2 regions of the Janthinobacterium sp. 67 genome follow, and region 1 is predicted to be linked to the other one. Evidence: predicted binding sites of a transcription regulator. Region 1 holds the regulator's gene; the other holds the start of a gene.
The links. The regulator FliA, encoded in region 1, starts transcription of late flagellar genes. The targets are predictions, from matches to a motif close to CTAAAGTTTNNNNNNNNNNNGCCGNTA.
Positions count from the first base shown of each region.

Region 1 (15,491 bases):
CGTCATGCCGAGTGCACGGGACACTTGCAACTCATCTGAAACAGCCCGGATGAGAATGAACTGCATCGGGGACAGAGAATGCAAGTGGTCAGCAAATTCAGAGCCAAAATCGTTAGCCGGCTCATTACAGGGATCGCGATGGCGAGGCTTGGCCTCAGCCTATCATCGACAACCCTCAGTATTTGGCCACATACGGGGTTTGGCGAAAACGGCAAGCGTTATCAACTTCATCAACCCGCGAGCCCGACTCGATAAGTCGCGCTAACGGGTACTTATCCTTATAATCCCACACTCACTTCAGCATCTCCACGCGTTATCCGATTACAACTACGGTGCAACCTTGATTCGCGCAGGGATGGTGCATATACATTTTTTTCCACCGAATTTGCAATTTGGCGAGGCCGGTGGAGACGCCCCTGTGTAAAATGTGCTTTTATTCTTACACTCGCAGCAGCCAGGGCCGCAGCAAAAACAATTATATATTCAAAATGAAGGACTTAGAGAGATTTCTGGGAAGACATAGTAAATGAAGAGTCAAAATGATGTTGTTCCCCCTTCAACACCCCCGGTTCAGCCGCAAGCGCAATTCGTCACGATCGCCGAAGAAGAAGCAGGCCAGCGTATCGACAACTACTTATTAAGAGTGTGCAAGGGAGTGCCTAAAAGCCACATCTACCGGATATTGCGATCGGGAGAAGTGCGGGTCAATAAAGGCCGTATCGATCAGCTGTACCGTCTCGCCGCCGGCGACGTGGTGCGCATTCCACCCGTGCGCGTGGCCGAAAAGGCGCCTACGGGCGCGCCGGCCGCCGAATTCAAGATCATCTTCGAAGATGCGCAGCTGCTCGTCATCGACAAGCCGGCGGGCGTGGCCGTGCATGGCGGCTCGGGCGTGTCCTTCGGCGTGATCGAGCAATTGCGTGCTTCGCGCCCCGACGCCAAGTTTTTGGAACTGGTGCACCGCCTGGACCGCGACACGTCCGGCTTGTTGTTGCTGGCAAAGAAACGTTCCGCGTTGACGAATTTGCACGAACAGATGCGCGACGGCGTCACGGACAAGCGTTACCTCGTGCTGGTGGCCGGCGACTGGAAGAATGCGCGCCAGCATATCAAGTTGCCATTGCACAAATATACGACGGCCGAAGGCGAACGCCGGGTGGCCGTGCAGGCCGATGGCCTGGCCTCGCACACGGTGTTTTCACTGTTGCATAAATATCACAACTTCGCCTTGCTGGAAGCGGAATTGAAGACGGGACGCACGCACCAGATCCGCGTGCACCTGTCTTCGTCCGGTTTCCCCATCGCCGGCGATGATAAATATGGCGACTTCGCCCTCAACCGTGCCCTGTTGAAAGCCGACAGCACGCGCGGCGCCCTGAAACGCATGTTCCTGCATGCGCACCAGATCACGTTTGTGCATCCGGAAAACGGCAAGACGATGACCCTGAATGCGCCGCTGGCTGCCGAATGCGAGCGTTTCTTGGTAAGCTTGGGCAAACCATTGGCCGTTGCCGCACGATAAGTATAGTATCCACCGCGTGCGCGCGACACTACTCACAAGGTAGTCAGTCGCCATCATTCATTCTCAAGGAGCCGGCGGCTATATCGTCGGGAAACATGGCAAGAAAGCAATTTGATCTGATCGTCTTCGATTGGGACGGTACCCTGATAGACAGTACCTCGACCATCGTCAAGTGTATCCAGGCATCGGCCAAAGACCTGGGCTTGCCTATTCCCACCGAGTTGCTCGCTTCGCACGTGATCGGCCTGGGCTTGCAGGAAGCCATGCAGCTGGTGATGCCGGACGTGGAGCCGAAATACCATGCGCGCATGGCCGAGCGCTACCGCTATCACTATCTGTCGCGCGACCATGAGCTGGCTTTGTTTCCCGGCGTCTACGAAATGCTGGAGGAACTGTCGCAGCAGGCGTATTTCCTGGCGGTGGCCACGGGCAAGAGCCGTGTCGGCTTGAACCGTTCCCTGAATGCCGTCAAGCTGCTGTCCCTGTTCGATGCGACGCGCTGCGCCGATGAAACGTTTTCCAAGCCGCATCCGGCCATGTTGCAGGAACTGACGCGCGAATTGGGGCAAGACATGCGTCGTACCGTGATGATCGGCGACACCAGTCATGATTTATTGATGGCAAGCAATGCAGGCGCGGCGGGTATTGCCGTAGAGTATGGGGCGCATCCTGTGGAGCAATTGCAGGCTTGCAAGCCCCTGTACTCGGCCGCCACGGTGGCCGATCTGCATCAATGGCTGAGCGAGCACGCATGATGAGCGATGTTGTCGACGTTTTCATCTGTGCCGCCGACGCCGTCGCCGATGGCGGCAAGGGCGTGCGCTTTCCCGTCTCGGCCGGTGGCGAAACGACCACGGGCTTTGTCGTGCGCCACGGCGGCAAGGCGTATGGCTACCTGAACCGCTGCGCCCACGTGCCCATCGAACTGGACTGGGCGGAGGGCGAGTTTTTCGAGTCCAGCGGCTTGTACCTGATGTGTTCGACCCATGGCGCCATCTATGTGCCGGAAAGCGGCTATTGCGCGGGCGGCCCCTGCAAGGGCGGGCGCTTGCGTCCGATCGCCGTGGTCGAGCGCGACGGCCAGCTGTACTGGCAGCCCGACGAGTATGTCCAGCCGTTGCCGGCCTTATTGTAATTTAAGCAAAGTGAATCATGAGCGATAACACGAATGACAAGCTGGGCAGCAGCGCGCCAGCGGCCGGTCACGGCGCCCCTGCGGGGAACTGGGAGCGCGACGTGCTGGAAAAGCTGGTATTTGCCACTTTGCAAGAGCAACGCGCGCACCGCCGCTGGAGCATCTTTTTCAAGGTCTTCGGTCTGCTGATCGTGCTGTTCGCCCTGTGGGTGTTTTATGACTACAACACGGCCGACGACGGCGAAACCCTGGGCCGCCACACGGCCCTGATCGACATCAACGGCGCCATCGAGTCCGAAGGCAGCGGTTCGGCCGCCGTCGTCATCCCCGCGCTGGACAAGGCGTTTTCCGATAGCGGCTCCGTGGCCGTGGTGCTGCATATTAATAGTCCCGGCGGCAGTCCCGTGCAGGCCGGCATGATCGTCGACGAGATGCAGCGCCTGCGCAAGGGCTATCCGGACAAGCCTTTATATGTGGTGGTCGATGAAATGTGCGCCTCGGGCGGCTATTACATCGCGGCGGCCGCCGACCGCATCTACGTCAACAAGGCCAGCGTGGTCGGCTCCATCGGCGTGCTGATGGATGGTTTCGGCTTTACGGGCGTGATGGAAAAGGTGGGCGTCGAGCGGCGTTTGCTGACGGCGGGCGAGAACAAGGGCTTCATGGACCCGTTCAGCCCCATGACGGAAAAACACAAGGCGTATGCGCAAGGCATGCTCAATGAAATCCACCAGCAATTCATCGAGGTGGTACGGGCGGGGCGGGGCAAGCGCCTGAAGGAAACGGCCGATACCTTCTCCGGCTTGTACTGGACGGGTGCGAAAGCCGTGGAAATGGGTCTGGCCGACGATTTCGGCACGGTTGACAGCGTGGCGCGCGACGTCGTCAAGGCGGAAGACATCGTCGACTACACGCAGCACGAAGGCTTGCCGGAACGGGTGCTCAAGAAATTTGGCGCCGCCATGGGTGCGGGCGCCATGAAGGCGGCCGTACAGCAGTCACAACCGGCGTTGCGCTGAGGACATCACTCTTGACTGGCAGGCAATCCAATCGAGAATCGTTTTCAATAAGGTGGTAAATTGGCTTGAAAATGGGGCCGCTTGGGCTATAGTGAAGACGTAGTTCTTTTCAAGGAGGGGCGATATATCAACTATGTTGTCAGTACTAACTTGATTGGCAGGTCTTGGAACTACTCGCCGCATCGCAGATGTGGTTTTGAGTGAATTTACATTCCTCACTAAAGTCCCGATGGGGCTTGGGAACGGCGGCGCAATGCCGCCGTTTCCTTTTGTGCGTCGTGCGTGCCGTATGGGTTGACGGCGCTGGATGTGTACTCTGGATGTGCCGGCAAGGCAGGCATGCGAGGGCGGGGCATGGCTGGTCGGGTGGGCCGGGTTCAGACGGCGCAGCCGTTGCAGTGGACGGGCAGGGGAGACGCGTTGACCTGACGGGCTGCCGCAGCGCTGGTGCTGACGCTGTTGCTGGAGCCTCTGTCGGACGCCGTGTTTGCCATGGGGGGCGTGGTCACGTCGTCGGCATCCGCATCCGCGTGCGCAAAACCGCCCAGTTCCAGCCAGCACATGAAATGGCATTGCGCTTCGGCATGCCAATGCGTCTGGCTCGCTGGCGATGGGGGGGCGTCCTCATCCTGCGGCGCAGGGGCGCTGCTCCAGCGCGCCACGCCCAGTCTCACCTTGTGCATAGCCGCCTGTTCCTCGGCGATGCGTTGGCGCATGTCGGCGATGCTGCCTTGTAAGGCGATGGTATCGATATGCTTCATACAATGTCCTTGTGAGTCGTTGCTTGGTTATTATTCCTAAAGCTCATTAGGCGGATTCCTAACGAAGTTTCAGTCTATCAATGCGATATTCCGAGCGCTTGATATTTCTCAAAGGAATTGGCCATTTATATCGAAATCTCACCTTGTACTTCAGCTTATCTGTGCGTGCGCAAGCCTGCTGCGACCTCCGCAGCCTGGCGCAGGCGCGCTACGGCGCCGCTTCACGCTGTCAGCCGCTTCTGGTAAAGTCACGCCCATGAGTAAATTATCCCTAGACCGCATCCTGCAATCGCAGGGTTTTGGCACCCGTAAATACTGTCGTTCCCTTATCGAGGATGGCGATGTCGTCATCGATGGCGTCACCCAGACCAATTACCGCACCACCGTCGAGACTGAAGGCCTGGTGCTGCACGTGTTCGAAGAAGAGTGGGTCTACCGCGCGCACCTGTACCTGGCGCTGAACAAGCCCGCCAACTTCGAATGCTCGCGCAAGCCCAGCCATCATCCTGGCGTGCTGACCCTGCTGCCGGAACAGTTCACCTGGCGCGAAGTCCAGCCCGTCGGCCGGCTCGACCACGATACGACCGGCATGCTGCTGATGTCCGACGATGGCCCGTTTATCCATGCACAATCGTCGCCGAAGCGCCACGTTCCGAAAATTTACCAGGCCACCACGCAAGAGCCCGTGACGGATGAACTGGTGGCGCAGCTATTGGCTGGCGTGCAATTGCACGATGAGCCGGCCCCGCTGGCGGCCCTCGTCTGCATCAAGCGGGGAGAGCACCAGCTGGAAATCGTGCTCGAACAAGGCAAATACCACCAGGTCAAGCGCATGCTGGCCGCCGCCGGCAACCATTGCAGCGCGCTGCACCGTTCCGCCATCGGCAGCCTGACCCTGGAATCGCTGGGCATTGCCGAAGGCGAGTGGTGCTATCTCACGCCTGAGCAAATAGCGCTGCTGGCGTAATCTCTTCCTGATCGCCAAAGCCGGGGATGTCCCGGCTTTTTGGCGTCTTTAGCCTCCAACTGCCCGCATCTGACGAAGTTTCCCGCACATGAAATTAGCAACTCTAAAAGATGGCACGCGCGATGGCCAGCTGGCTGTCGTCTCGCGCGACCTGAAAACGGCCCACCTGGCCGATGGCATCGCCTCGACCCTGCAAAAGGCGCTCGACGACTGGAGTTTCATCGCGCCCCAGCTCGACTTGCTGTACCAGACCATCAATAGCGGCCGCGGCCATCGCGCCTTCGAGTTCGATCCTGCCAACTGCATGGCGCCTTTGCCGCGCAGCAGCTTGCGCGTGGCAGGCGCATCCTATCTGCAGCAGATCGAGCGGGCCTGCAAGGCGGCGGGAGTCGAGACGCCCGCCAATTTGCGCGATGCGCCAAGGATGTACCAGGGCGCCAGCGACGATTTCCTCGGCGCCCACGATGACATTATCCTGGCGCACGAGCAGTGGGGCATCGATTACGAGGCCGGCATCGCCGCCATCACGGACGACGTGGCCATGGGGTCGACGCCTGACCAGGCGCACCTGAACATCAAGCTGTTGATGCTGGTTAACGACATCACCCTGCGCAACCTGGCGCCCGACGAGCAGGCCAGCGGCTATGGCTTCCTGCAAGCGAAACCGGCCATGGCCTGTTCTCCCGTGGCGATTACGCCCGACGAACTGGGCGACGCCTGGCGCGGCGGCAAGGTGCATTACGCCTTGCGCTGCAGCCTGAACGGCAAATTGACGGGCCAGCCCCACGCGGGCGCCGACATGGCCTTCAATTACCCGCAATTGCTCGCCCATCTGTGCCAGACGCGCAATGCGCGCGCCGGCAGCGTGGTCAGCGCGGGCGGCGTCGCCAACAAGGAAGTCAAGAAGGGCTTTTCCAGTATCGTTGAGCGACGTAACCAGGAGATGATCGCCGATGGTGTCGCCAGCACACCGTATCTGCTGTTTGGTGATGTTGTTCGATTGGAAATGCTGGGTGATGACGGCAAATCGCTGTTTGGCGCCATCGAACAGACGGTGAAGCAGGCGGAAGCCAGGAAGTCGCGCTAAGGTTTCTGAGGAGCAAAGGAAATACAGGGGAATTGCCCCCCTGTTCCCCCGATGGCATTCTCTCGCTGGAACCGATAATGCTCCATGCCCAGTCCGTATTGCGCCTAGCCAGGCTGCAGGACTTCACCGGAGTTGATTGATGTCGGAAGACAGCGACGCAGAAAAGACCGAAGCCGCGTCACCGAAGCGCCTCGAGCAGGCGCGTGAGGAAGGCGACGTTCCGCGATCGCGTGAAGTGGCCACGTTTACGGTGCTGATGGCGTCCGGCTGCTGCCTGTGGTTTGCCGGCGACGCCATCGTGCGGCGGCTGACGGCCGTCATGGTTTCCGGACTGACGCTGGACCGCGAGCAAATCCTCAATCCGGATGCGATGATGTTGCGCATCGGCTATGACGTGGGCTCGGTCTTGCTGACTTGTCTGCCGTACGCCGCAGCCATCATGCTCGTCGCCCTGGCTTCGCCCGTGCTGGTGGGCGGCTGGCTGTTCAGTTCCAAGGCATTTACCCCGAATTTTGGCAAGCTCAACCCGATTCGCGGCCTGGGCAATATGTTTTCGAAGAACGCGCTGGTGGAGTTGCTCAAGGCCATCGCCAAGACCCTCGTCGTCGGCGTCGTCGCCTGGATGGTGATGCAGCATCAAAAGGACGCCGTGCTGGGCCTGTCGGTGGAATCCTTGCGCGCCGGTTCGGCCCATCTGATCAGCCTGCTGATCACGGCCTTTTTGCTGATCGTCGGCGCGCTGGGCCTGATCGCCGCCATCGACGGTCCGTACCAGATGTGGCACTACGCCAACAAGATGAAAATGACCTTGCAGGAAGTCAAGCAAGAGTCGAAGGAATCGGACGGCAATCCGCAGATCAAGGCGAAGATACGCCAGATGCAGCATGAAATGTCGCGCCGCCGCATGATGGCCGACGTGCCGACGGCCGACGTGGTGGTAACGAATCCTACCCACTACGCGGTGGCGCTGAAGTATGGCGAGAATTCGCGCGGCGCGCCGCAGGTGGTGGCCAAGGGTATCGACGAAGTGGCGGCGAAGATCCGTGAACTGGCGGGCGAACACAAGGTCGCCATCCTCGAAGCGCCCGCCCTGGCGCGCGCGCTGTACAAGCACACGGACATCGGCGACGAGATTCCCGAGGCGCTGTATGGCGCCGTGGCCGAAGTGCTGGCCTATGTGTTCCAGTTGCGCAGCTATGGCAGCGGCCACGGCGAACGCCCCGACAAGCCGAAAAAACTCGACGTGCCGCCCGAGCTCGACCCGCTCGACCCCGCGTCGCAGACCAAACCCGCGGCAGACGCGGCAGACAAGAATAAAGGAAGCACACCATGAACGGCCTGACCATGCCAGCCTGGCTCAGCGGATTGAAAGGCAACGCCAGCAAGGGCATCGCCGCGCCGGTCATCATCATCATGCTGCTGGCGATGATGGTGCTGCCGCTGCCCGCCTTCATCCTCGACATCTTCTTCAGTTTCAATATCGCGCTATCGATCATCGTGCTGCTGACGGCGCTGTATACGGTCAAGCCGCTCGACTTCATGGCGTTCCCGACCATTTTGCTCGTGTCGACCATGCTGCGCCTGTCGCTGAACGTGGCGTCCACGCGCGTGGTGCTGACGGAAGGCCACACGGGTGCCGACGCGGCCGGTAAGGTGATTGAAGCGTTCGGTCACTTCCTGATCGGCGGCAATTACACGGTCGGTATCGTCGTCTTCATTATTTTGACCATCATCAACTTTACCGTCGTGACCAAGGGCGCGGGCCGTATCGCCGAGGTGGGCGCCCGCTTCGCGCTGGACGCCATGCCAGGTAAACAGATGGCCATCGATGCCGACCTGAACGCCGGCCTGATCGGCGAAGACGAAGCGCGCCGCCGCCGCACGGAAGTGGCGCAGGAGGCGGAATTCTACGGCGCCATGGACGGTGCCAGCAAATACGTGCGCGGCGACGCCATCGCCGGCATCATGGTCACCGTCATCAATATCATCGGCGGCCTGCTGGTGGGCTTGCTGCAGCACGACATGGGTTTTGCCGATGCGCTCAAGAACTACACCTTGCTCGCCATCGGTGACGGCCTCGTGGCGCAGATTCCTTCGCTGATCATTTCCACGGCGGCCGGTATCGTCGTCTCGCGCGTGGCCAGCGAACAGGACATCGGCACCCAGCTGGTGGGCCAGCTGTTTGCGAAACCGCAAGTGCTGTATATTACCGCCGGCATCATCGGCGGCATGGGCCTCATTCCCGGCATGCCGAACATGGTCTTCATCCTGCTGGCATCCATGCTGGCGGGAGCCGCCTATCTGATCAGCAAGAAACGCGAGCAGGCGAAGGAGGCGGCCGAGAAGCCGGCCGAAGCGCCGCAAGCGACCGTGGCGCCCGAGCAGGAAGAAGCCAGCTGGCAAGACATCATGCCCGTCGATACCCTGGGCCTGGAAGTGGGCTACCGCCTGATTCCCCTGGTCGACAAGACGCAGGGTGGCGAATTGCTCAAGCGCATCAAAGGCATCCGCAAGAAGTTCGCCCAGGAAGTGGGCTTCCTGGCGCCGCCCGTGCACATCCGCGACAACCTGGAACTCAAGCCGTCCGCCTACCGCATAACCCTGAAGGGCGTGGAAGTGGGCGTGGGCGAAGCGTTCAACGGCCAGTTCCTGGCCATCAACCCCGGCATGGCCAGCGGCACCTTGCCGGGCCTGGCCACGAACGACCCTGCGTTCGGCTTGCCCGCCACCTGGATCGACGCCAGCCTGCGCGACCAGGCCCAATCGATGGGCTACACGGTCGTCGATGCGGGCACCGTGGTGGCCACGCACCTGAATCACCTGATCACCTCGCATGCGTCGGAGTTGCTGGGCCGCGCGGAAGTGCAGTCCTTGCTCGATCACCTGGGCAAGGACGCGCCGCGCCTGGTGGAAGACCTGGTGCCGAAGATGCTGTCGCTGTCGGCCCTGCAGAAAGTGCTGCAGAACCTGCTGGCCGAAGGCGTGCACATCCGCGACATGCGCACCATCATCGAAACCCTGGCCGAGTACACGGTCAGCACGCAAGACCCGAACGAGCTGACGGCGCTGGTGCGCGTGTCCCTGGGCCGCGCCATCGTGCAGCAACTGTTCCCCGGCGCGGCCGAACTGTCCGTGATGACGCTCGACAGCCGCCTCGAGCGTTTGCTGATGCAGGCGATGGGCAATGGCGGCGACGGCGCCGGCATCGAGCCGGGCCTGGCCGACACCATCGCCCACCAGGCGGGCCTGGCTGCCCAGCAGCAGGAAGCGCTGGGCCTGACGCCGGTGCTGCTGGTGCCGGCGCCGCTGCGCGCCCTGCTGTCGCGCTTCCTGCGCCGCGCCTTGCCGCAACTCAAGGTGCTGTCGCATGCGGAAGTGCCGGAAACCAAGACGATCCGCGTCACGGCGCTGGTGGGCGCGCAGTAGTTATCTTCATTAGTACCGGGGTCAGACCCGCCGGGTCTGACCCCAGCCTTCGTTTGGGTCAAGAAAAACATCAATTTCCTCCCGGCAAACTGAATAACGGGTACTTTCCCGCCCTGTTCCTTCGATCGTTTCCTGCAAGCATCGCTAATAATGGAAACTGTCCGGGTGATCTGTGTCCATGTGGAAGACAGCACTCAAGCAACAGGAGTCGATGATGGTCACACAGTTCAGCCAATATTGCGCCACCCCCGCCTTGGGAGGCCGGTCATGAATGTGAAGAAATTTACGGGCGCCTCGTCGCGCGATGCGCTGCGCAAGGTGCGCGAAGCGCTGGGCCCCGATGCCGTGATCCTGTCGAACCGCCAGGCCGATGGCGTGGTGGAAATCCTCGCGCTGGCCAATGACGATGCCGCTTCGCTCGCTTCGCCGCCGGCCGCGTCCGAAATGGCCCAGCCCCGTCCCCAGTTGCAGACCCAGTTCGCCACGCCGCAGCGTCCGGCCGCCCCGGCCCAGCGCCCGGCCGCGCCACGTCCTGCCGCGCCGCGCCAGGCTGCCTCCGAGCCAGTGGACATGGCCCGCATGCAGCAGATGATGGCCAGCGCGCTGGCGCACGTCAAAGAGAACGCCGCCGCCGAGATGAGCGGCATGATGAATGAAATCCGCGCCATGCGCGGCATGATGGAAACCCAGCTGGCGGAAATCTCCTGGGGTTCGACGCAGCAGCGCGAACCGCAAAAAGCCGTCGTGCTGCGCGAAATGCTGGCCGCCGGTTTTTCCGCCAGCCTGGCGCGCTACCTGATCGACAAGCTGCCCGCCGGCCTCGACGGCGCGCAAAGCATGCGCTGGATCAAGACGGTCCTCAGCCGCAACCTCAATACGGTGGCCAATGAAGACGCCATGCTCGAGCAGGGCGGCGTGTTCGCCCTGGTCGGCCCGACCGGCGTGGGCAAGACCACCAGCACGGCCAAGCTGGCGGCCCGCTGCGTGATGCGCCATGGCCCGGAAAAGCTGGCCCTGATCACCACGGACGCCTACCGTATCGGCGCGCATGAACAGCTGCGCATCTACGGCAAGATCCTTGGCGTGATGGTGCATTCCGTGAAGGATGAAGCGGACTTGCGCATCGCCCTGAAAGAATTGAAGAACAAGCACACGGTGCTGATCGATACGGTGGGCGTGAGCCAGCGCGACCAGATGGTGACGGAGCAGGTGGCCATGCTGTCGGGCGCCGGCGCCGACGTGAAGCGTTTGCTGTGCCTGAACTCCACGGCGACGCAGGAAACCCTCAACGAAGTGGTGCGCGCGTATCAAGGCAGCGGCCTGGCCGGCTGCATCATGACCAAGCTCGATGAAGCGGCCTCGATCGGCAACGTGCTCGACGTGGTGATCCGCCAGAAGCTGAACCTGTTCTATGTGTCGAATGGCCAGCGCGTGCCGGAAGACCTGTACCTGGCCGACCGCGGTTACCTGATCGACCGCGCCTTCAAGCTCAAGCGCGACTCGGCGGCCACACAGTTTTCCGATGCCGAACTGCCGCTGCTGATGGCGCAGGCGGCCGCCCGCAACAATGAAGCGCGCGGGGTGCACCTTGGCTAATTTTGATTTCGACCAGGCCGAAGGCTTGCGCCGCATGCTGGCCGGCCCGCAGCCGCGCGTCATGACGTTCCTGTCGGCCACGCCGCAGGACGACAAGGGCGCCATGCTGGTCAACCTGGGCGCCTCGCTCGCCTACGGCGGCAATGACGTGCTGCTGCTCGACGCCAGCGGCGGCAGCGATGGCGTGGCCGCGCGCCTGGGACTGGCGCACGGCGCCAGCCTGCGCGACGTGGCGCGCCAGCAGTGCGGCTTGAACCAGGTCATCCATCAGGTGCCGCAAGGCTTCGGCGTGGCCAGCCTGGGCGCGCGCAACCATTTGATGGACAGCATGGACTACGCGGGCGAAGATGAACTGCGCCGCCTGGGCAAGACCTTCGACGTGCTGGCGCGCCAGAGCGGCATCGTGCTCGTCGACGGCGTCGTGGCAGAAGAGGGCGCCTGTTTCCCCGTGCCCTTGATGGCGTCGTCCGATATCGTCGTGCAAGTGTCCACCAGCGCCACCTCGATCAAGGCGGCCTACTGCCTGATCAAGCGCCTGAGCCAGGAACTGGGACGCCGTCCGTTCGGCATTCTCGTCACCGGCGCTTCCGAATCCGAGGCAAAAGTGGTATACGATAATATGGCACAGGCGGCGAGCCGTTACCTGGCCGTGAAGCTGACGTCGATGGGTTCGGTGCCTGCCGATGAGTATCTGCACCGCGCGGCGCGCCTGGGCCGCAGCGTGGTCGATGCGTTTCCGCTGGCCGGCGCCTCGGTGGCGTTTCGCGGACTGGCCGAGCGGCTGGCCCGTTCGGCGGCGCCGGTGCTGGGCGGCACCTTGTACCAGACGGGGAGCGCCCACCAGTTCAGCGCCTGAAGCCAACCGTAGCACCAGATAAGACGAGAAAACAATAAGCAGCCTATGTACACGGTCAAAGGGAAATCGAACAAGGACTATTTGCTGACGGAGCACATTCCGCTGGTGAAGCGTCTGGCGCACCATATGAAGGCGAAATTGCCGCCTTCGGTCGAGGTCGATGACCTGATCCAGGCCGGCATGATCGGCCTGCTCGATGCCATCAGCCGCTATGAAGAAACGCATGGCGCGCAGTTCGAGACGTATGCCGTGCTGCGCATCCGCGGCGCCATGCTCGACGAATTGCGCACCAGCGACTGGCTGCCGCGCAGCATGCGCCAGAACATGCGCAAGATCGAGGAGGCGATGAGCACCTTGCAGCAGCGCCTCGGCCACCCGCCGACCGAGTCGGAAGTGGCGAAACTGCTGAAAATGTCGCTGGCCGACTACCAGGAAATGCTGGGCGACGGCGGCGGCCACCAGCTCGTGTACTACGAAGACTTTCACGACCCGGACGGCAATGACAGCTTCCTCGACCGCCACTGCGTGGACGAGGACAGCGACCCCTTGCGGTCCCTGCTCGATACCGATTTCCGGCAATCCGTGATCGATGCCATCGATGCGCTGCCGCCACGCGAGAAAATACTCATGGGCCTGTACTACGAAGAAGAGCTGAACCTGAAGGAGATCGGCGCGGTGATGGGCGTGTCGGAATCGCGCGTCTCGCAGCTGCATACCCAGGCCGTCGCGCGCCTGCGCGCAACCTTGAGGGAGCAGGCGTGGACTGGTCCAGCGTAATCGGGCTGGCGCTGGCGCTGGCGGGCCTCTTGGTCGGCCAGGCACTGGAAGGCGGCAAGATGGCCTCCCTGCTGCAGCCGGCCGCCTTTGCCATCGTCATCATCGGCACCTTCGGCGCCGTACTGCTGCAAACGCGGCTGCGTACTTTCGTGCGCGGCCTGGAAATGCTGCGCTGGGTCTTCCTGCCGCCGGCCGACACGCGCGCCGCGCTGGCGCGCGACATCGGGCAATGGAGCCTGACGGCGCGCCGCGACGGCCCGCTGGCGCTCGAGCGCCTGATGGAAAACACGGCCGACCGTTTCAACGCCAAGGGCTTGCGCATGATCGTCGACGGCATCGCGCCCGACAAGCTGCGCCAGCTGCTCGACGTGGAAATCTCCGCCTATGAGATGGCCGAGCGCCAGGCCGTCAAGGTGTGGGAATCGGCGGCCGGCTATTCGCCCACGATCGGCATCCTGGGCGCCGTGCTGGGCCTGATACACGTGATGGAAAACCTCACCGACCCAAGCAAACTGGGCAGCGGCATCGCCGTGGCGTTTGTCTCGACCATCTATGGCGTGGGCCTGGCCAACCTGCTGTTCCTGCCGGTGGCGAACAAACTCAAGGCCATCGTCTCGCGCCGCGTGCTGCAGTACGAAATCACGGCCGCCGTGCTGTACGACATCGCCACGGGCGACCATACGCGCATCATCGAAGAGCGCGTTTCCAGCCTGCTTCACGAGCACTGAGCGAGCACTGACCATGATGCGGCGCGCGCGCAGGAAGTATGACGAGGAACCGGACAACCAGGACCGCTGGCTGATCTCGTACGCCGACTTCATCACCCTGCTGTTCGCCTTTTTCGTCGTCATGTACGCGATTTCGCAAGTCAACGAAGGCAAGTACCGCGTCTTCCAGAATGCCATCGGCCAGGCCTTCAGCCTGGAAAAGGGTGCGCCGCCCATCGTCATGGAAGCGCCGCAAGCGATCCCGCTGCCGAACCCCGCCCTGAAACGCCGCACGGAAGCCATCCGCCGCGAGCGCGAACACATGACGCGCCTGGCGCAAGACCTGACGTCCACGCTGGCGCCGCTGGTCAAGGAAGGCAAGGTGCGGGTCACGCAGACGAGCCGCGGCGTGAGCGTGGAAATCAATGCCAGCGTGCTGTTCGACCCGGGCGCGGCGCGCCTGACGACGGAGTCGGACCAGGCCCTGCGCGCCGTTGCCGTGCTGCTCAAGGACGATACGCACGACGTGCAGGTGGAAGGGCATACGGACGTACAGCCGATCAGCAATTCCAATTTCGCCTCGAACTGGGAATTGTCGGCCGCGCGCGCCAGCGCCGTGGTGCGCCTGTTCATCGCCAGCGGCGTGCAAGCGTCGCGCCTGACGGCCGTCGGCCACGCCGACAACATTCCCGTGGCCCCCAACGACACGGCGGAAGGGCGCGCGCGCAACCGCCGGGTCGCCGTGACGATCTTGTCGGGCATCCCCGAAACGGTGACGGAAGTGCCGACGGCGCCGCCGGCCAACTAGGACGGGCTTGCGGACCGGCGCCAGTCCGGCGGACCGGGCGCGTGTCATTCGCTGGTCATACTGGAATGCTAGGCTGTCGCACTTCTTTTCAGCCTCCAGGTCGATCCCATGTCTTACTCCAGAACGTTGCTTCCTTCGGCCATCGCCATCCTGTTGAGCGTTGCCGCTTGCGGCGGCGATAGTGATCCCGCTGGCGGCGTGCCGCCGCTACCGGCCGGCCGCTGGATCGCCGGCGACCTGCATACCCACACCACGCAATCGGCCGACGCCGATGTCAGCCAGACGCTGGACAAGGTGCTGGCCAAGTCGTTCACCACGTATGGACTCGACTGGATGGCGCTGTCCAACCATTTGCGCGTCTCCACGCGCGACGCGCTGGGCGCGCCGCTGGCGGCGCCCATCCCGATGTCCATCGGCGCCGAGCGCTATGAAATTCCACGCGTCCAGGCGCTGCAGGCCACCGGCACCTACGCCGACAAACTGATCTTTTCCGGCTTCGAGTGGGACATGCCGACCCATGATCACATCGGCATCGGCCTGTTCGACGGCGCCGACAAGCTCAGCACCAGCACCCGGGGCATGAAGGAGTTCGAATATCTGTTTACCACACGCGACGCGGCCATGTTCGACGCCGCCGACGTCGCGGCATGGAAAGGCAAATATGGCGAGGCCCGCTATAACAGGACGGCCGCCGATGCACTGCAAGCCATCAACTGGCTCAAGCAGAATTACCCGGAAACCAGCTACGCCGTCATCAACCATCCGTCGCGCAACAAGGGCAGCTACAGCATTGCCGATTTCCGCGCCTTTAACGATGCCGCCCCCAACAT
Region 1 covers NZ_PGES01000001.1:2,770,360-2,785,850, reverse strand. Annotated here, with positions in the region: gene CLU90_RS12525 (RluA family pseudouridine synthase) at 527-1,522, shown strand; gene CLU90_RS12520 (HAD-IA family hydrolase) at 1,618-2,277, shown strand; gene CLU90_RS12515 (Rieske (2Fe-2S) protein) at 2,274-2,657, shown strand; gene CLU90_RS12510 (S49 family peptidase) at 2,675-3,676, shown strand; gene CLU90_RS12505 (hypothetical protein) at 4,054-4,437, opposite strand; gene CLU90_RS12500 (pseudouridine synthase) at 4,694-5,404, shown strand; gene CLU90_RS12495 (fumarylacetoacetate hydrolase family protein) at 5,493-6,491, shown strand; gene flhB (flagellar biosynthesis protein FlhB) at 6,631-7,824, shown strand; gene flhA (flagellar biosynthesis protein FlhA) at 7,821-9,917, shown strand; gene flhF (flagellar biosynthesis protein FlhF) at 10,185-11,513, shown strand; gene CLU90_RS12475 (MinD/ParA family ATP-binding protein) at 11,506-12,369, shown strand; gene CLU90_RS12470 (RNA polymerase sigma factor FliA) at 12,415-13,146, shown strand; gene CLU90_RS12465 (flagellar motor protein) at 13,128-13,874, shown strand; gene motD (flagellar motor protein MotD) at 13,891-14,661, shown strand; gene CLU90_RS12455 (S-layer protein) at 14,770-15,491, shown strand, end outside.

Region 2 (15,491 bases), 1.3 Mb from region 1:
ACCTGCTGGAAGTGCTGGTGCGCCAGGCGGGCAAGCCCGTGAGCAAGAATCAATTGTCGGAACTGGGCCTGGGACGGCCCATGGCCCGTTTCGACCGCAATATCGACGTGCACTTGAGCAGCCTGCGCCGCAAGCTCGGCAGCCTGGCCGACGGCCGCTCCTGCCTGCAAACCGTGTACCGCCTCGGCTACCAGCTGATCAAGGAGTAAGCGTGGGCCGTCTGTTCTGGAAGTTTTTTCTGTGCATCATGTTGGCGCAAGTGACGGCCACCATCGGCATCGGCGGCACCTTCTGGCTGAAGAACCGGGCGGCCCAGCAGGAACGGGCCCTCGACATCGACACCAGTCCGCCAGCGCAGATGATCATCGAGGCTTCCAGCGCCACCCTGGAAGCGGGCGGCAGTCAGGCCTTGCGGCAATTCCTGGGCAAGCTCGAGCGCATGCGCGTGTTTGCCGTCGATGCCAAAGGACAAGAACTGATGGGCCGCGCCGTGCATCCCGCCATGCTGGCCAAGGCGCGCGCCATGCTGCGACAAACTCAGCCTCATCCCGTCGTGCGCGAAGTGGACGGCAGCGACGGCAAGCGCTACCTGCTGTTCCTGCCCTCGTCCGAACGCTTCCGCAATGCCGAAGCGGGCGCCGCGCGCGACACGCTCAACGCCGTCACCATGAGCGGCCCGCGCGCCATGGGCTCCGGCCCACGCCCCCACGAAGCGGGTGCCCCGGCGCCACGCGGCGAATTCGGCCGGGGCCCGCCCCCGCGCCTGGACACGCCCTACCGCACCTTCATTCCCCTTACCGCCGCCATCGCCGCCAGCCTGCTGTTCTCTTTCCTGCTGGCCTGGTATTTTGCGCGCCCCATCCGCGACTTGCGGCAAGCGTTCGAGGCCGCCTCGCATGGCGACCTGGCGCCGCGCTTTCATGCCAGCGGCAAGCGCGGCGACGAATTGACGGACCTGGGCCGCGATTTCGACCGCATGACGGGCCGCTTGCGCAGCCTCATGGATAGCCAGACGCGCTTGCTGCATGACGTCTCGCACGAACTGCGCTCGCCGCTGGCCCGCCTGCAGGCCGCCATCGGCCTGGCGCACCAGCAGCCGGAAAAGATAGCCGCCTCGATGCAGCGCATCGAACGCGAAAGCGAACGCATGGATAAACTGATCGGTGAACTGCTGACCCTGTCGCGGCTGGAAGCGGGGGCCGGGCAGGCGGGTGCCGGCTCTTTGCTCAGTGAAGACGTCAACATTGCCGACTTGCTGCACGATATCGTGGAAGACGCGCGCTACGAAGCGAACGCGCGCCGCGTGGCCATCGCCGTGGCGGGCGACGCGGCCATGGCCGACGCCAGCGTCACGGGCCAGCCGGAGCTGCTGGCGCGCGCCGTGGAAAACGTCGTGCGCAATGCCCTCAAGCACAGCCCGGACGGCGGCACGGTCGAAGTGAATCTGTCGCGTCCGCCCGATGGCAAGCAGGAATGGCTGCGCATCGCCGTACTGGACCGGGGACCCGGTGTGGCCAGCGCCGACCTGGCCCGCATCTTTGAACCGTTCTTCCGCGCCAGCAATACCCAGCACAGCACGGATGGCCACGGCCTGGGCCTGGCCATCGCCCGGCACGTCATCGGCGCCCATGGCGGCCGCATCGGGGCCAGCTTGCGCAGCGGCGGCGGCTTGTGCGTGGAGATGTTGTTACCTGTTAAAACGCCAGGCTGACCTGTGGGCGAGCCTGGCGTTGTGGCGGACGAAGGCGCTGTCAGGCCTGCGTATCGATGATGCTGCCCAGGGTCGGCGAGCTTGACCTGGCGGGACTGGCCGCCGTCTCGGCGCTGCTGGACGTTTGAGCGTCTTGCTGCGCCGCCTTCTGCGCGGCTGCCGCCTGCAACTGGGCGATCTGCGCCTGCAAGGCCTGGATTTGCTGCGCCAGCTGCTGCTGCAGCTTTTGCGACGCCTCCGTCTGCTCGCCCTTCTGCGCTTGCGTCAACTGCTTTTGCGCCGCCGTGATCTGCTTTTGCAGCGCCGCGATCTGCGCACCGCTGCCCGCACTGGCGCTACCAGCCGCGCCGACTGCGCCGCCTGAACCACCTGAACCGATTGCCGCTACCATGATGCCTCCTCAGTGTTTCAATACCAAGGTTAACGGCAGGCATGGAAGCGCATGTAGTGCGACGGGTGTAAAGGCAGGTAAAGGCAGGTAAAGACAGGTAAAGAAGGCGGTCAGCCCGCCCTGCACCGCAATCAGGTCTTCGGCAACGTCACACCAACCTGGCCCTGGTACTTGCCGCCGCGGTCCTTGTACGACGTTTCGCACACCTCATCGGACTCGAAGAACAGCACTTGCGCCACGCCTTCGTTGGCGTAAATTTTCGCCGGCAACGGTGTCGTGTTGGAAAACTCCAGGGTCACATAACCTTCCCATTCCGGTTCGAACGGGGGTGACGTTGACGATGATGCCGCAACGGGCATAGGTGCTCTTGCCCAGGCAAATCGTCAACACGTTGCGGGGAATGCGGAAATACTCGACGGTACGGGCCAGCGCGAACGAGTTCGGCGGGATGATGCAATAGCCCTTGCCCGACACGTCGACGAAATTGTTCGCGTCAAAATCCTTGGGGTCGACGATGGTGGTGTTGATGTTGGTGAACAGCTTGAACTCGTCGGCGCAGCGGATGTCATAGCCATAGCTGGACGTGCCGTAAGACACGATGCGGTTGCCGTCGCGTTCCTTGACCTGGCCCGGTTCAAACGGCTCGATCATGCCCGTCGTTTCCGCCATGCGGCGTATCCATTTATCGCTTTTAATCGTCATCGCAGGGGTATCTTTCTAGAATATCGGAATGGCTGGGGCGACACGCCTGGTGCAGGCGCGGCCCGGATGGCAGGATTTTACGCGAAAATCCCCCGCCGTTGGCCCCCATCGCCTGAAAATCCTTGGCGATATTTTATTGTTTCGCCAGCAATGCCGTGATCATCTCGCGCACCACTTGCGCCGTCAGCTCGGGGCTTTCCATGGGAAACAGATGGCCACCCGGCACCTGGCGGAAAAACTTGCCGACCAGTTTGCGTGTGGCCGTCAAGCCCGCCTGCCGGCATTCCACCGATTCGGTGCCGCCGATAAAGCCGATGGGAACGGGAAAACCATCCTTGACGAGGCCGCCGATATGGTGCGGCAGGCTGCGGTAGACATCCGTCTCCACTTCGCGCGTAAAGCGCAGCTGCACTCCTTCCGGATGGGGCGCCAGGCCGCTGTCTATGTAGTCGCGCAACACTTGCGGCGCCCAGATGGCGAACATGTCCTTGGCGGCGAAGTGTTCGTACGCGGCTTGCGCGTCCGGCCACAGCTTGCGCCGCCGGGCGGAAAAACGCGAGGGAGAAAAGCGCTCGCCCAGCGCCGTATTGCGCGCCAGCCGCACCAGCAAGGCGCGCCAGCCGGCCACCACGGGCGAATCGAGCAAGACCACGCAGCGCACGAGGTCGGGCCGCTGTTTGGCCACCATCACGCTGAGCATGCCGCCGAGCGAATGACCGACGAGGATGACGGGGCCGCTGTAGCGGCGCTCGAGGTCGTCGATATACTCGCGCACCAGCTCGGCCCAGCCCGTGCTGACGGGATACGCGGGGTCGTGCGCATGCATGTCGAGCGCCTGCACGGCGTAGTGCCGGCCCAGCAAGCCGAACAGCTTGCGGTAGGTGCCGGCAGGATAACTGTTGGCGTGGGCAAAGTGCAGTTGCGGGAGAGTCATCGTGGGACAGGGCCGGTGAATGCGATAGGCAATTGTAATGGCATGCCGGCAAGACGTATCAGAGGAAGGCCTCTAATTTCTCAGGTGCCAGCGGGCGCGGCGGCGCCATGGCGGGCACGAAGGAAGCCAATACTTCGCCCAGCTCGGCCATGGATTCCACCACGCAAAAGGCGTCGTCAAATGCATGGTGGCGGTTCATATGATTGCGCACGACAATGCACTCGAGCCCGGCCGCATTGGCGGCGCGCAAGCCGCGCGGCGAGTCTTCCACGGCCACGCAGTCGTTGGCGGCCAGGCCCAGGCGCTGCAAGCCCAGCTGGTAGCCGTCGGGCGCCGGCTTGCTTTCGTCATACATTTCACGTGTCAGCACGAAGTCGAAGTGGTTCAACAAGCCCGTGGCCGCATGGCTGATCCGGAAGTGCTCTTCGTAGGCGCTCGTGACCACGCCCATCGCCACGTGCGGGCGCAGCGACGCCAGTACGTTCTTGACGCCAGGCATGACCAGCCCACGCGCCTGGCGCAGGCGTCGGGAAAACAGCACGGTGCGCTCGGCCCGCAGGCGCTCGACCAGCTCGATCTCGTGGCCCTGTCCCAGCAGCAAGTGCCAGGCGCCGTAGTTATTGTCCAGGAACCAGTCAAAGAATTGCTTCGGCGTCAGGTCTATGCCATAGGGCAAGAGCAAGTCGCGGTTGCTTTCGTAAAACAGCTGTTCGGTATCGACCAGCACGCCATCGTTGTCCCACAGCACGCCCTGGATGGTTTTCATGGCTTGTTATCGTCCAAAAAACTTACTTGAAGAATATGTCGTAGGACAACTTCACGATCAGCAGCGCCAGCAACACGAGGAAGAGAATGCGCACGAAGGCGGCGCCGCGGCGCACGGCGATCCAGGTGCCCGTCAGCGCGCCCAGGATGTTGCATACGGCCATTGGTGCGGCCACGGCATAGACCACGTGGCCGGCGGGAATGAAGAAGGCCAGCGCGGCCACGTTGGTGGCGATATTCACCAGTTTCGAGCAGGCCGACGCAAGGATGAAATCGAAGCCGAAGACGCGGATGAACAGGAAAATCAAAAAACTGCCCGTGCCCGGCCCGAACAGGCCGTCATAAAAACCGATGGCGCCACCGATGACGATGGCGAGGATGCGTTCGCGCGGACCGATGGGGCGCGCCTCGCGCGTCGCGCCGAAATCCTTCTTGATGAAGGTGTAGATGGCCATGATGATGATCAGCACCAGCACCATGGGGCGCACCACCTGTTGCGGCACGTAGGACACGGCGGCCGCGCCGATGAAGGACATGACGAAGGCGCTGGCCACGGCCGGCAGCACCAGCAGCCACGGAATGTGTACCTTGCCGACGAACGAGCGGGCGGCAAACGTGGTGCCGCAGGCCGAGGCGAATTTATTCGTGCCCAGCAAGGAGGTCGAGGCCATGTTCGGCATCAGGTTGAACAGGGCCGGCAGCTGTATCAGCCCGCCCCCGCCCACGGCGGCATCGATGAGGCCGGCAAAGAAGGCAAATAAACACAGCAGCGAGATGGTCAGCATGATAGGCAACAAGGAATGATCGACAGCGGCAGTATAGGCGCCGTGGATTTTTCCGGATGCAACTTCAAATTGCGGAAAACGCAATCAGGCGTAACGCTTGACGGAATGCGCCCCATGCGGTCTACTGGCTTCTTTTGCCGGGAGTCACGATGTCGATGAAACTGATGTGGGAGATCCGCGCCTTCTGCACCGTGGTGGAAAAGCGCAGCTTCATCCACGCGGCGCGCATGCTGGGACGCTCGCCATCGGCCGTCACGCGCGCCATCCAGTTCCTCGAGGAAGCCATCGGCGCCGAACTGATCCTGCGCACGCAAAAGCAGTTCACCCTGACGACGGCCGGAGAAACGTATTACGCGTCGGCCAAGCACTTGCTGGAAACGCAGGCCGAGGCGGAAGACCAGCTGGCTGAACTGAGCAACTCGCCACAAGGCTGGGTACGCCTGTCGGCGCCGGAAATCCTGTCGCTGGGTTTTCTGCCGAAAGTGGTGGCGCAATTTTCGCGCGACTATCCGAACGTGTCGGTGGACATCCATTTCTCGGACAAATCGATCGACCCGATCCAGGAAAAGCTCGACTTCGCCATCCGCGGCGCGTTTCCCCAGTCGAGCGAGCTGATCGGCTATCCCCTGTGGAATTACCGCCGCTACATGTACGCCTCGCCCGACTATATCGCCCGCATGGGCGCGCCCGAAGAGCCCGAAGAGCTGGCCGGCCACGACGTCATCATGCACTCGGCCCCGCGCATCCTGCGCGACTGGCATTTCGTCTCCGGCGAACGCAACGTGCGCTACCAGGTGCAGCCCCGCTTCCGTTTTACTTCCGGCATCGCCACTTTTCAGGCGGCCCTGGAAGGCGCCGGCATCGTGCGCCTGGCCAGCTGGCTGGCCGAACCCGCCGTGGCCGCCGGCACCCTGCGCCGCGTCTGCACGGCATACCGACTGACGTCGTCGAAGGAGCTGGACCCCAGCATCCATGCCGTCTACGGCACGTCGCGCATGGCCAAGGGGGCGCGGCTGTTTCTCGAGTATGTACGGCAGCGGGGATCGGAGATACCCGATGAACGGGCAATTTAGTCTCTATTTGACGATGATGGCGTCGCTATAGACGGCAAACTGCGCACCTTCGAAGACAAAAGCAGCCACTTCGCGCATGCCCAGCCGCTCATGCGCGCGCAGCGAACCGAGATTGTCGCGTCGGATGAAGAGCACCGCCTCCGCACCGCCATGCCGCTCGCGCATGGCAGCGTACAGCAGCGCCAGCAAGCCCTGCCCCCGTTCCGAGTCCGCAATGCAAACAGGGCCGTACACATAGGCGCTGTCACTTCCCGCATACGCGGCCAGCATGGCCAGGACCACGGGCGCCTGCGCGGCGGCCTTGGCAGCACTGAACAGCACGCCAACGACGGGCCCGTCTTCCAGACGCCGCGCCACGATGACAGGCGAGGCACCATCGGCCATGGCCGCCACCTTATCGTGCGAAAACTCGCCCGTCAGGCTGCCGCCCCGCGCGGGGGAATTGGCCTGCAGCAAGGCCGTGATGGAATCGAGGTCGGCGGCTTGAGCCGTGTTGATAAAATAGGGTGTGCTGGAAGAGTGCACGCCGGACTCCTGTGACGATGGATGTTCAAGCGTAACATGAATGCGCTAGCGCCCATGCCAATACCGCGGATGCATGGCGCGATACTGCGTCACATCAATATTGTCCCCAAACTCCAGCACCACCGCCCCCGTCACATCCGTGCGCAGCCGGGCAATCCCCATGTCGCCATAGCGCGCATACACCTGCGGCTTCGGGTGTTTGTAACGATTCCTGTGCCCGACCTGGAAAATCGCCAGGCCCGGATGGACGGCGTTCAAAAACGCCGGTGTCGACGAGGTACCGCTGCCGTGGTGGGGCGCCAGCAGCACGTCGGCAGCCAGGTCGCCGTCCGTCGAACGCGCCAGCAACTGCGCCTCCTGCGCCGCTTCGATGTCGCCGGCCAGCAAGATCGCATGCCTGCCCGCCGTGATTTTCACGGTGCAGCTGCGGGCGTTCGGCGTCAAGCTGATGTCCGTATGGCTGGCCGGCAGTGGATGCAGCATGGCGAAGTGCACGCCTTCCCAGGTCCAGCTCTGGCCGGCCATGCAGTGCAGATAAGGCCGGTGCGATTCCCGCTGGAACTCGACGGCCGGGTGGCCATCGAACAGCGACGACGCCAGCCAGCCCACTTGCACGTTCTCCAGCAGGGACATGGCGCCGCCCGCGTGATCGAGGTCGCTGTGGGAAATGATCACGCCGTCGAGCTTGGCGATGCCGCGTGCGCGCAAATACGGCACGATGACCCTGCTGGCGCCATCGGAATCGAGGCTGTAGGCGGGTCCCGTGTCGTACAGCAGGCGGTGATCGTGGGTTTCCACCAGCACGGCCATGCCTTGTCCCACGTCGAAGGCCGTCACCCACAGCTGGCCCGCTGGCGGGCTGGATGGCAAGGCCGTCAGCAGCGGCAGCCAGCCCAGCATGCCGGCCCAGCGGTGCTGCCATCCGCGTGGCGCCAGCAGCCATGCCGTGCCGAACAATGCCCAGCAAAAACTCCACATTGGTGGCGCGGGCGCCGTCCACACGGCAAAGCGGCGCGCGCCCAGCCAGTCGAGTACCTGCGCCAGCATCTGCACGATGGCGTGCGCCAACAGCAACAGTCCATCGGACAAAGGCGCAGGCAGCATGCTGCCCGCCAAGGACAAGGGCGTGACGACCAGGCTGATGACGGGAATGGCCAGCGCGTTGGCCACGGGACTGACCAAGGAGACTTGCGAGAACAGCAGCATCGTCAACGGCACCAGCCCTACCGTCACCACGTATTGCGTGTGCGCGCCCAGTGCCACGGCCGCGCGCAACCGCCGCCAGCGGCTGGCGCCCTCCGGCAACGGTGTCGCAGTGCGGCCCGCCGTCGCATACAGGATGGTGGCGACGGCGCCGAACGACAGCCAGAAACCGGGCCACAGCACGGCCCACGGGTCGAGCAGCACGACGACGCCCAGGGCCAGGCACAGGACATGCACGATGCTGGTGATGCGCCCCAGCCACAAGGCCAGCGCCACCACCAGCAACATATACAGGGTGCGTTGCGCGGGCACGCCGAAACCGGCCAGCAACACGTAAAGAAAGGCCGCCAACGCGCCCGCCAGCGCCGCCACCTTTTGCGCCGGCAGTCGCAAGGGCAGTTGCCAGTCGGTAAAGAATGAACGCCGCCACAATGCTCCGCCCCCAAGCGCAAAGAGTCCCGCGATCATGGTAATGTGCAAGCCGGAAATCGAAATCAGGTGACTGACGCCCGTGCGGTTGAACACTTGCCAGTCCGACTGGGGAATGGCGCGCTGGTCGCCCACCACCAGCGCCACGATCACGCCCGCGTACTGCTTGCCTTCCAGGCTGCGCAAGATGCGCGCACGCAAGGCCGCGCGGCTGGCCTCCACCACGTTGCCGAAGCCGGGCACGAAGGCGGCCAGGCGCATGTTGGGCGTATCGGCGCGTGGCTGCGGCCGCACATAGCCGGTGGCGCGCACGCCCTGCTCCAGCAGCCACGCCTCGTAATCGAAACCCATGGGATTCGCATTGCCGTGCGGACGCTGCAGCCGCACCGTCAGCCGCCAGCGCTCGCCCGGCTGCACGTTGCCCACCGCGTTCGTCACTGCATCGCGAAAACCCGCGTACCAGGACAGGGCGATCAAAGACGGCACCTTCGCCCCAACCGCCTTTTCCACGGCAAAGTTGAAGCGCACGCCCTGCTCGAAGCGGTAGGGCAGGCTGGCAATGGCTCCCGTCACGGTGATGTCCTGGCCTTCGTCTTTCAATGCCAGCTCGGATGAGAGGGCCGAGTGCGCCAGGAACGCGGCCCAAAGGTAGCCAAACACCAGCCCGAACAGGCATCGCATCGCCATGCGCAAGCCTACATGCCAGCCGCGCGTAACATAACCGAGCATCATAAGCAAAAGGCTGGCCAGTAGCAGCGCCGCACCGGCATGCGCCGGCAGTGCCGCCTGCATCTGCAGCCAGAAAGCGCCAGCGGAAAAGCCGAGTAGGAAGGTGCGCATGACAGGCCGAAGCGGCGCGACTCAAGCTCACCAATATAAACGGCGCTACATGAATGCGCGCGAACATGCGGGCGACAGGTTTGATACGGCGCAGGGAAAAGCGGAATAGCTTAGTCAATATCACGCTTCTACCATCGCTGCCATGGCACGCTATCTGCGCGGCAAATCGACCGGCGGCTGGTAGAAAGACATAAGCCAGCACGCAAGGTTCACCATAGCGCCATCGTCAAACCTTTTTTCTTGTTAATCAATGAAAATATTGAAGAAGTGCAGATTCCGTATTCAACGGCTCACATGCGCCATCAACATAAAGAACCGTCAATCCCAAGGAATTGCAACCCGATCATTGCCCTTGCTGACTTCCAGTTGTATTTTTCTTTAACCCTGCTGGCGTCTGAACAAGCGGCATCGCGCATGCACGGCAAGTCAGCGTCATATGCCGATCACATCACCTGAAGCACCACCAATTTCTTTGGATGATTCACCGTGGATACAACATCGGCTAGCATGCCAGGCAATTCATTCAGGATAGAAAAGGCGGTGGAAAAATCCTCCGGGGCTTGTGCCTCCATGTCGCTGGAATCGCGCCAAACAATCACGATGCCATTCTCGTTCAATCCATCCAGACCCGACCATACGGAATCGTCAAGCGCATCCCAGCTTGCATTACTTTGTAATGGCGGATCGAGAGGAAGCGTATCGCGTACGCCATCAAAGAAAGCATCTCTGGACGACATTTTCCTGGGAAGATGAAAAACACGCATGCCCTGCGCTTGCGCATCGAGAATGACCTTCTCGGCAGTTGCCGCATCGATAGCAAAAAAACCTTGGCGACTCAACATTATTACTTTCCCAGTCTCCCTATCACAAGCGACGCCAGCCAGGCTGAAGCACCGCAGTCTATTTCTCAACGTTTCCATGCTAGCATGCCTGTCCACGCCCTGGGGCGTCCGCCCTTCCCATATCGAACCCTACATGAACGCGATTTCAACCGCCGAGATGTATCTGCAGGACTTCCATCAACGCCAGGTCGGTGTGACGCCCGCCGCGTTTGCGCACCTGCCTGCACATGCGGCATCAGCTACCTACGCCTCGTCCTACGAAGTGTTGACCAGCCTGCTACCGGTCGTGGACACGCCCTTGACCGTACTCGACCTGGCCTGCGGCGACGGTCATCTGCTGGGTTTGCTGGCAGCCAGGCGGCAACCCCGGCTGCAACTGCTCGGCATCGACATGAGCCAGGCTGAACTGGCTGCCGCGCGCGCCGCCCTGCCCCCATCCGTGCATCTGCTGCAAGGCCGCGGCCAGGCGCTCGACCTGCCATCGGCCAGCGTCGATTATCTCGTCTCGCACATGGCGCTGATGCTGATGGACGACATCGAGCAAGTCGTGCGCGAAATGCGCCGCGTGCTGCGCCCCGGCGGCCAGTTCGCGGCCATCGTCGGCCGCACTTTCCTGCTGGGCGAAGTGAACGATGTTTTCACGCGCGTGTTCAAGCCCATCGCCAGCACCGAACTGCCGCCGCTGCGCTTCGGCGACCGCCGCACGGGGTCCGAAGCGGGCTGGCGCGAGCTGCTCGATGACAGTTTCGCAGATGTTGAATTCGACCACATCGACGTGCCCTGGTCGCCCACGCCGGGCGAACTGTGGACCGCCCTGCTGGACACCTACGATATCGACCGCCTGGACGACGGCGCCAGACAGCGCCTGCGCAGCGCGCTCCTGGATGCCGTGGCATATCTGCAAGGCAGCGACGGCAAGATAGCCACGGGCTGGGGCTTGCGCCTGGTGCACGCGCGTGCCGCCTGAACATGCAAGCGCCAGGCCTGGCCACCACAGCCCACCGCCCACCGCCATCGACGGTATAATCGGCCTCGCTTACTTCAACACCCAGGCACGACATGACTTCCTCCGCACTTCCTCCCGATACTTCCACCGATATTTCCGACAGCAGCGAAGACAATAACGACGCTACCCTCGTCGCGGAACTGGGGGAGCTGGCCGAGCATATCCGCCTCGTCAAGATGGAAGGTCGCGTCTTCGTGCGCTTTTCCGGCGTCGTCAAGGCCGGCCGCCTGGTGGTGCCGTATGCGCTCGTGCCAAGCCAAGGCGTCCTGGCGCGGCCGGCCAAGTGGCGCAAGATGGACCGCGAGGCCAAGCTGGCCCTCGTGCGGGAACGGGCCAGCGCGGCCGTCTTCGAGGAGCTGCGCCAGCACGTGGTCGATTTCGTCGCCGACATCGCGGGCCTGAGCGAGGACGTGGACACGGACCCGATGGTCTTCCTGCACACCCTGGCCGACATGCAGACGTCGGAGCCGGCCGGCATGGTGTTCGACCGCATCCGCCAGCGCTTCCATCACGCCATCGAGCGCCAGCAGGAAGAACAGCACGCGGCGCGCACGCGCCAGAGCATCAACCTGGCCGAATATCCGGCCTCGTTCGAGATGGCGCGCCGCCTACCGCGCCGCTTCATTGCCTTGCTGGGCCCGACGAACTCCGGCAAGACGCACCGCGCCATGGAAGCGCTGGTCAAGGCAAAGAGCGGCATTTATCTCGCGCCCTTGCGCCTGCTGGCTCTGGAAAACTACGAGCGCCTGCAGGAGGCCGCGCCGCACGGCAAACCGCTGGCCGTGAGCCTGGTCACGGGCGAGGAACGTCGGGTCGTCGACGGCGCCACGCACGTGGCCAGCACGGTGGAAATGCTGGACACGAAAACCGTCGTGGAAGTGGCCGTCATCGATGAAATCCAGATGCTGGCCGACCCGGACCGGGGCGCCGCGTGGACGGCGGCAGTCTGCGGCGCGCCTGCCCACACCGTGTATCTGGTGGGAGCGCCCGAAGCGCGGCGCGCCATCGAGGCGCTGGCCGAACGTCTGGAATGCCCGCTGGAAGTGCATATACTGAAACGCATGGCGCCCCTGTCGATGGAGCCGAGCGCCGTGCGCAAGGTGCGTAACCTGCGCCGCGGCGACGCCGTCATCGCCTTTTCGCGCCGCGAAGTGCTGATGTGGCGCGACATGATCACGGAAACGGGGCTGTCGGTGGCCACCGTCTACGGCAACCTGTCGCCCGAAGTACGGCGCGCGCAGGCGCAGCGCTTCCGCGACGGCACGGCCGATATCGTCGTCGGCACGGATGCGCTGGCGATGGGCCTGAACATGCCGATCGCGCGCATCGTCATGACCACCTGCGTCAAATACAATGGCCGCGAAGAGGAAGAGATTTCGGCCGCGCTGGCGCGCCAGATCGCCGGGCGCGCGGGCCGCTACGGCGTGCATGAAGAAGGCCTCGTGGCCGGCTACGACAACGAAACGCATGAAGTGATGCGCGCCCTTCTCAAGGAAAAGCTGCACCCGCTGAACACGAGCGGCTTTGCCGTGGCGCCCTCGCTCGAACATCTGCACCGTATTTCGTCGGTGACGGGCGAACTGTCGCTGTCCAAGCTGCTGCGCCGCTTCATCCACAATATCGACGTGCCGGACGGCTTCTTCTTCCCCCGCATCACGGAAGACCAGAAGGAACGCGCCGCCTGGCTCGACACCCTGCCCCTGTCCGTGGCCGACAAGTTCACCCTGTCGCTGGTGCCGATATCGAGCAAGGTGCCGTCCTTGCAAACGGCGTGGGAACACTGGGCGAAGAATCTGTCGCAGGGAAAAACGAGCACCTTGCGCCAGCATGCGTACGGCGGCGGCACGCAGAATTTGCAGCAGGTGGAAGACACTTGCCGCTACTACTCGGCGTATGCGTGGCTCAGCTACCGCCTGCCCGAATTCTTCCCCGATATCGCCGTGGCGCAAAACCTGTCGCGCGATGCGTCGGAGCGGGTCGATTCCATCCTGCGCGCGCACAATGCGGCGTCGCGGGGACGCTCGAAGAAATTCAAGCAAGCGTAAAAGCAAGCATCAACCGAGTGGCCAGAACCAGACCTCGCCGCAATCCCAGTAGCATTCGCTGCCGCACACCTTCACGCCGATGGAGGGCAGCAGGATGTCGATATGTCCGCCCGCCCCGCCCAGGTAGCCGGGAATGCGGAAGAAGGCGACGAGGCCCTGGCGCTGGCCTATGCCTTCGATGGCCGCATCGGCGGCGAATTTTTCGGGCGCGCCGAACATCGACGGGCTGGCCAGCATGTGCGACAACTTGGCCTGTCCCGGTTCGATCAGCGCCCCCTTGAACGGTCCCTTGCGGATGGCCATGCGGCCCTTGACCTGGACGCCGGCCTTGATCAGCGCCAGGCTGACGCGGATGGCGCAGGTGTTGGCAAAGCTGTCCTTGCCGATCAAGTCTTCCCAGCCGATTTCACGAAACAGGGCCGCCTGGCCGACGGCCGCCACGCTCGCGTAATTGTCACGCAGATTGATGAATGCAGGTTTCACGTCAGCCTCCCGTTGCCCCTGGTGGACAGGGAACATCAGGCCGATTGTAGAACGATGCGACAGCCGCGCACTGAGCGAGGTCAAGCGTAACCCGACAACATCCGCAACGCCCACAATGTCGTCGGATTACGCGCGGCGTTGCCCCGCTAATCCGACCTACACGTGCGAAACCGGTGAAAATTATGGTTTGGCCACCGCGTAATGCAACTTGAGCACCAGTCCATTATGGTCGTCAGTCGGGTAGGTCGGATTAGCGCGTCCGAAGGATGCGCGTAATCCGACGACATTGTTGCCGATGTATCGGATTAGCGCTGGTTACGGTTTGCCCGGCGCCGCATAATGCAACTTGAGCACCAGACCATTATGGTCGTCGGCCATATAGATATCGCCATCCTGGCCCAGCTTCACGTCCACGGGCGCGCCCCTGCCCTGTTTGCCCTTGCGCTCCCAATTGCCGATCAACTCGACGGACTTGCCCAGCGGCGCACCGGCCTTGTCGGGCAGCAGGGCCACCAGGCGGTGGCCGTTGCTGCGGTAGCCGTGGTAGCCGATGATCAGGCTATTCTTGTACAGTTCCGGGAAGCGGCTGGCCGTGTAAAACGTCATGCCCAGCGGCGCGGCATGGCCGGGCAGCAGGCGCTGGGGCGCCGCGTATTGGGCGGCGCAAGCCGTCTTCGGATATTCGGGACTGGCGACGTTATCGTCGTAGCAGTACGGCCAGCCGTAGTGCCGGTCGGCCTTGATCAGGTTCAATTCCTCGTGCGGCAGGTTTTCATCGCTTTTCAGTTGCGGCATGGCGGCCTGGATGGCGTCGCGCGCGTTCTCCGCCTGCCACAGCTCACCCGTGGTCGGATGGAAGGCCAGCGCCATCGAATTGCGCAAGCCGCGCGCATGCGTGCGCCAGCTCGTCACCGTGCCGGCCGGCCAGGCCATCGTGTATTCGCGGATGGCGCCCAGCGCTTCCGGACCTTCCGCCGAAGGGCAGGCCTTGGCAGGATCGGGCGCCTTGCCATCGTTCTCGCAATGGTCGGTGCTCGAGCCCACGTTCACGTACAGGTCGCCCTTGGGACTGAAGCGCATATTCGTCAGCAGGTGCAAGCCGAGGCCCGGCAGGCGCGGCGTCTTGGCCGTGCCGCCGATCACGTCGGTGAGGGTGCGCTTCGTGTCGCGCAAGTCGAAGCGGAAGATGCGCCCTACTTCGCCCACGTAGACCATGCCGTCCGGTCCCTGCACGATGCCGTTCGGACGATCGAGCTTGTCGAGCAGCAGCTTGCGCTCGTAGCCGGCGCCGGCCGCCTTCGGCTGCAACAGCCATAATTTGCCCTGCTTCGGCGCCCATCCCGTCATGTCCGTGACGAGGATGTCGCCATTCGTCAACGGCAGCACGCCACGGGGGAATTTCAGGCCGTCGGCCAGCACGGCCACGCAAAAGCCGGCCGGCGTGGTGACGTCGAGGCGCGGCATGCCGTCGCACTGGGCGCTTTGCGCCGCCATGGCGGGAGCGAACGCAGCGGACAGGCAGGCGGCCAGGATGATCTTGTTGTTCATTGCGGTCTCATTCCATCAAGGGTAGTCGGGGCAGTACGGCGCGCGCGTTGGCGCTGGTGGCAACGGCCACGTCGGCCAGTGCCAGGCCGCGCAGCTCGGCCAGCACGGCGCCGATGCGCGGCAATTCTTCGGGGCTGTTGCGGCCAGGGTGGACCCAGGCAGGGGAAATATCGGGTGCGTCCGTCTCCAGCACGATGGCGGCCAAAGGC
Region 2 covers NZ_PGES01000001.1:1,513,163-1,528,653, forward strand. Annotated here, with positions in the region: gene CLU90_RS06830 (response regulator transcription factor) at 1-209, shown strand, start outside; gene CLU90_RS06835 (sensor histidine kinase) at 212-1,711, shown strand; gene CLU90_RS06840 (FlxA-like family protein) at 1,752-2,102, opposite strand; partial or broken gene dcd (dCTP deaminase) at 2,234-2,804, opposite strand; gene CLU90_RS06850 (alpha/beta fold hydrolase) at 2,938-3,738, opposite strand; gene CLU90_RS06855 (HAD family hydrolase) at 3,797-4,504, opposite strand; gene CLU90_RS06860 (sulfite exporter TauE/SafE family protein) at 4,527-5,288, opposite strand; gene CLU90_RS06865 (LysR family transcriptional regulator) at 5,438-6,361, shown strand; gene CLU90_RS06870 (GNAT family N-acetyltransferase) at 6,365-6,886, opposite strand; gene CLU90_RS06875 (DNA internalization-related competence protein ComEC/Rec2) at 6,932-9,358, opposite strand; gene CLU90_RS29165 (hypothetical protein) at 9,599-9,814, shown strand; gene CLU90_RS06880 (barstar family protein) at 9,802-10,200, opposite strand; gene CLU90_RS06885 (class I SAM-dependent methyltransferase) at 10,334-11,167, shown strand; gene CLU90_RS06890 (helicase-related protein) at 11,260-13,251, shown strand; gene CLU90_RS06895 (T6SS effector amidase Tae4 family protein) at 13,261-13,734, opposite strand; gene CLU90_RS06900 (PQQ-dependent sugar dehydrogenase) at 14,050-15,282, opposite strand; gene CLU90_RS06905 (TatD family hydrolase) at 15,290-15,491, opposite strand, start outside.
Region 2: a site for FliA is predicted at 2,133-2,159, ahead of CLU90_RS06840 (FlxA-like family protein). Genes of this name have one in related genera too.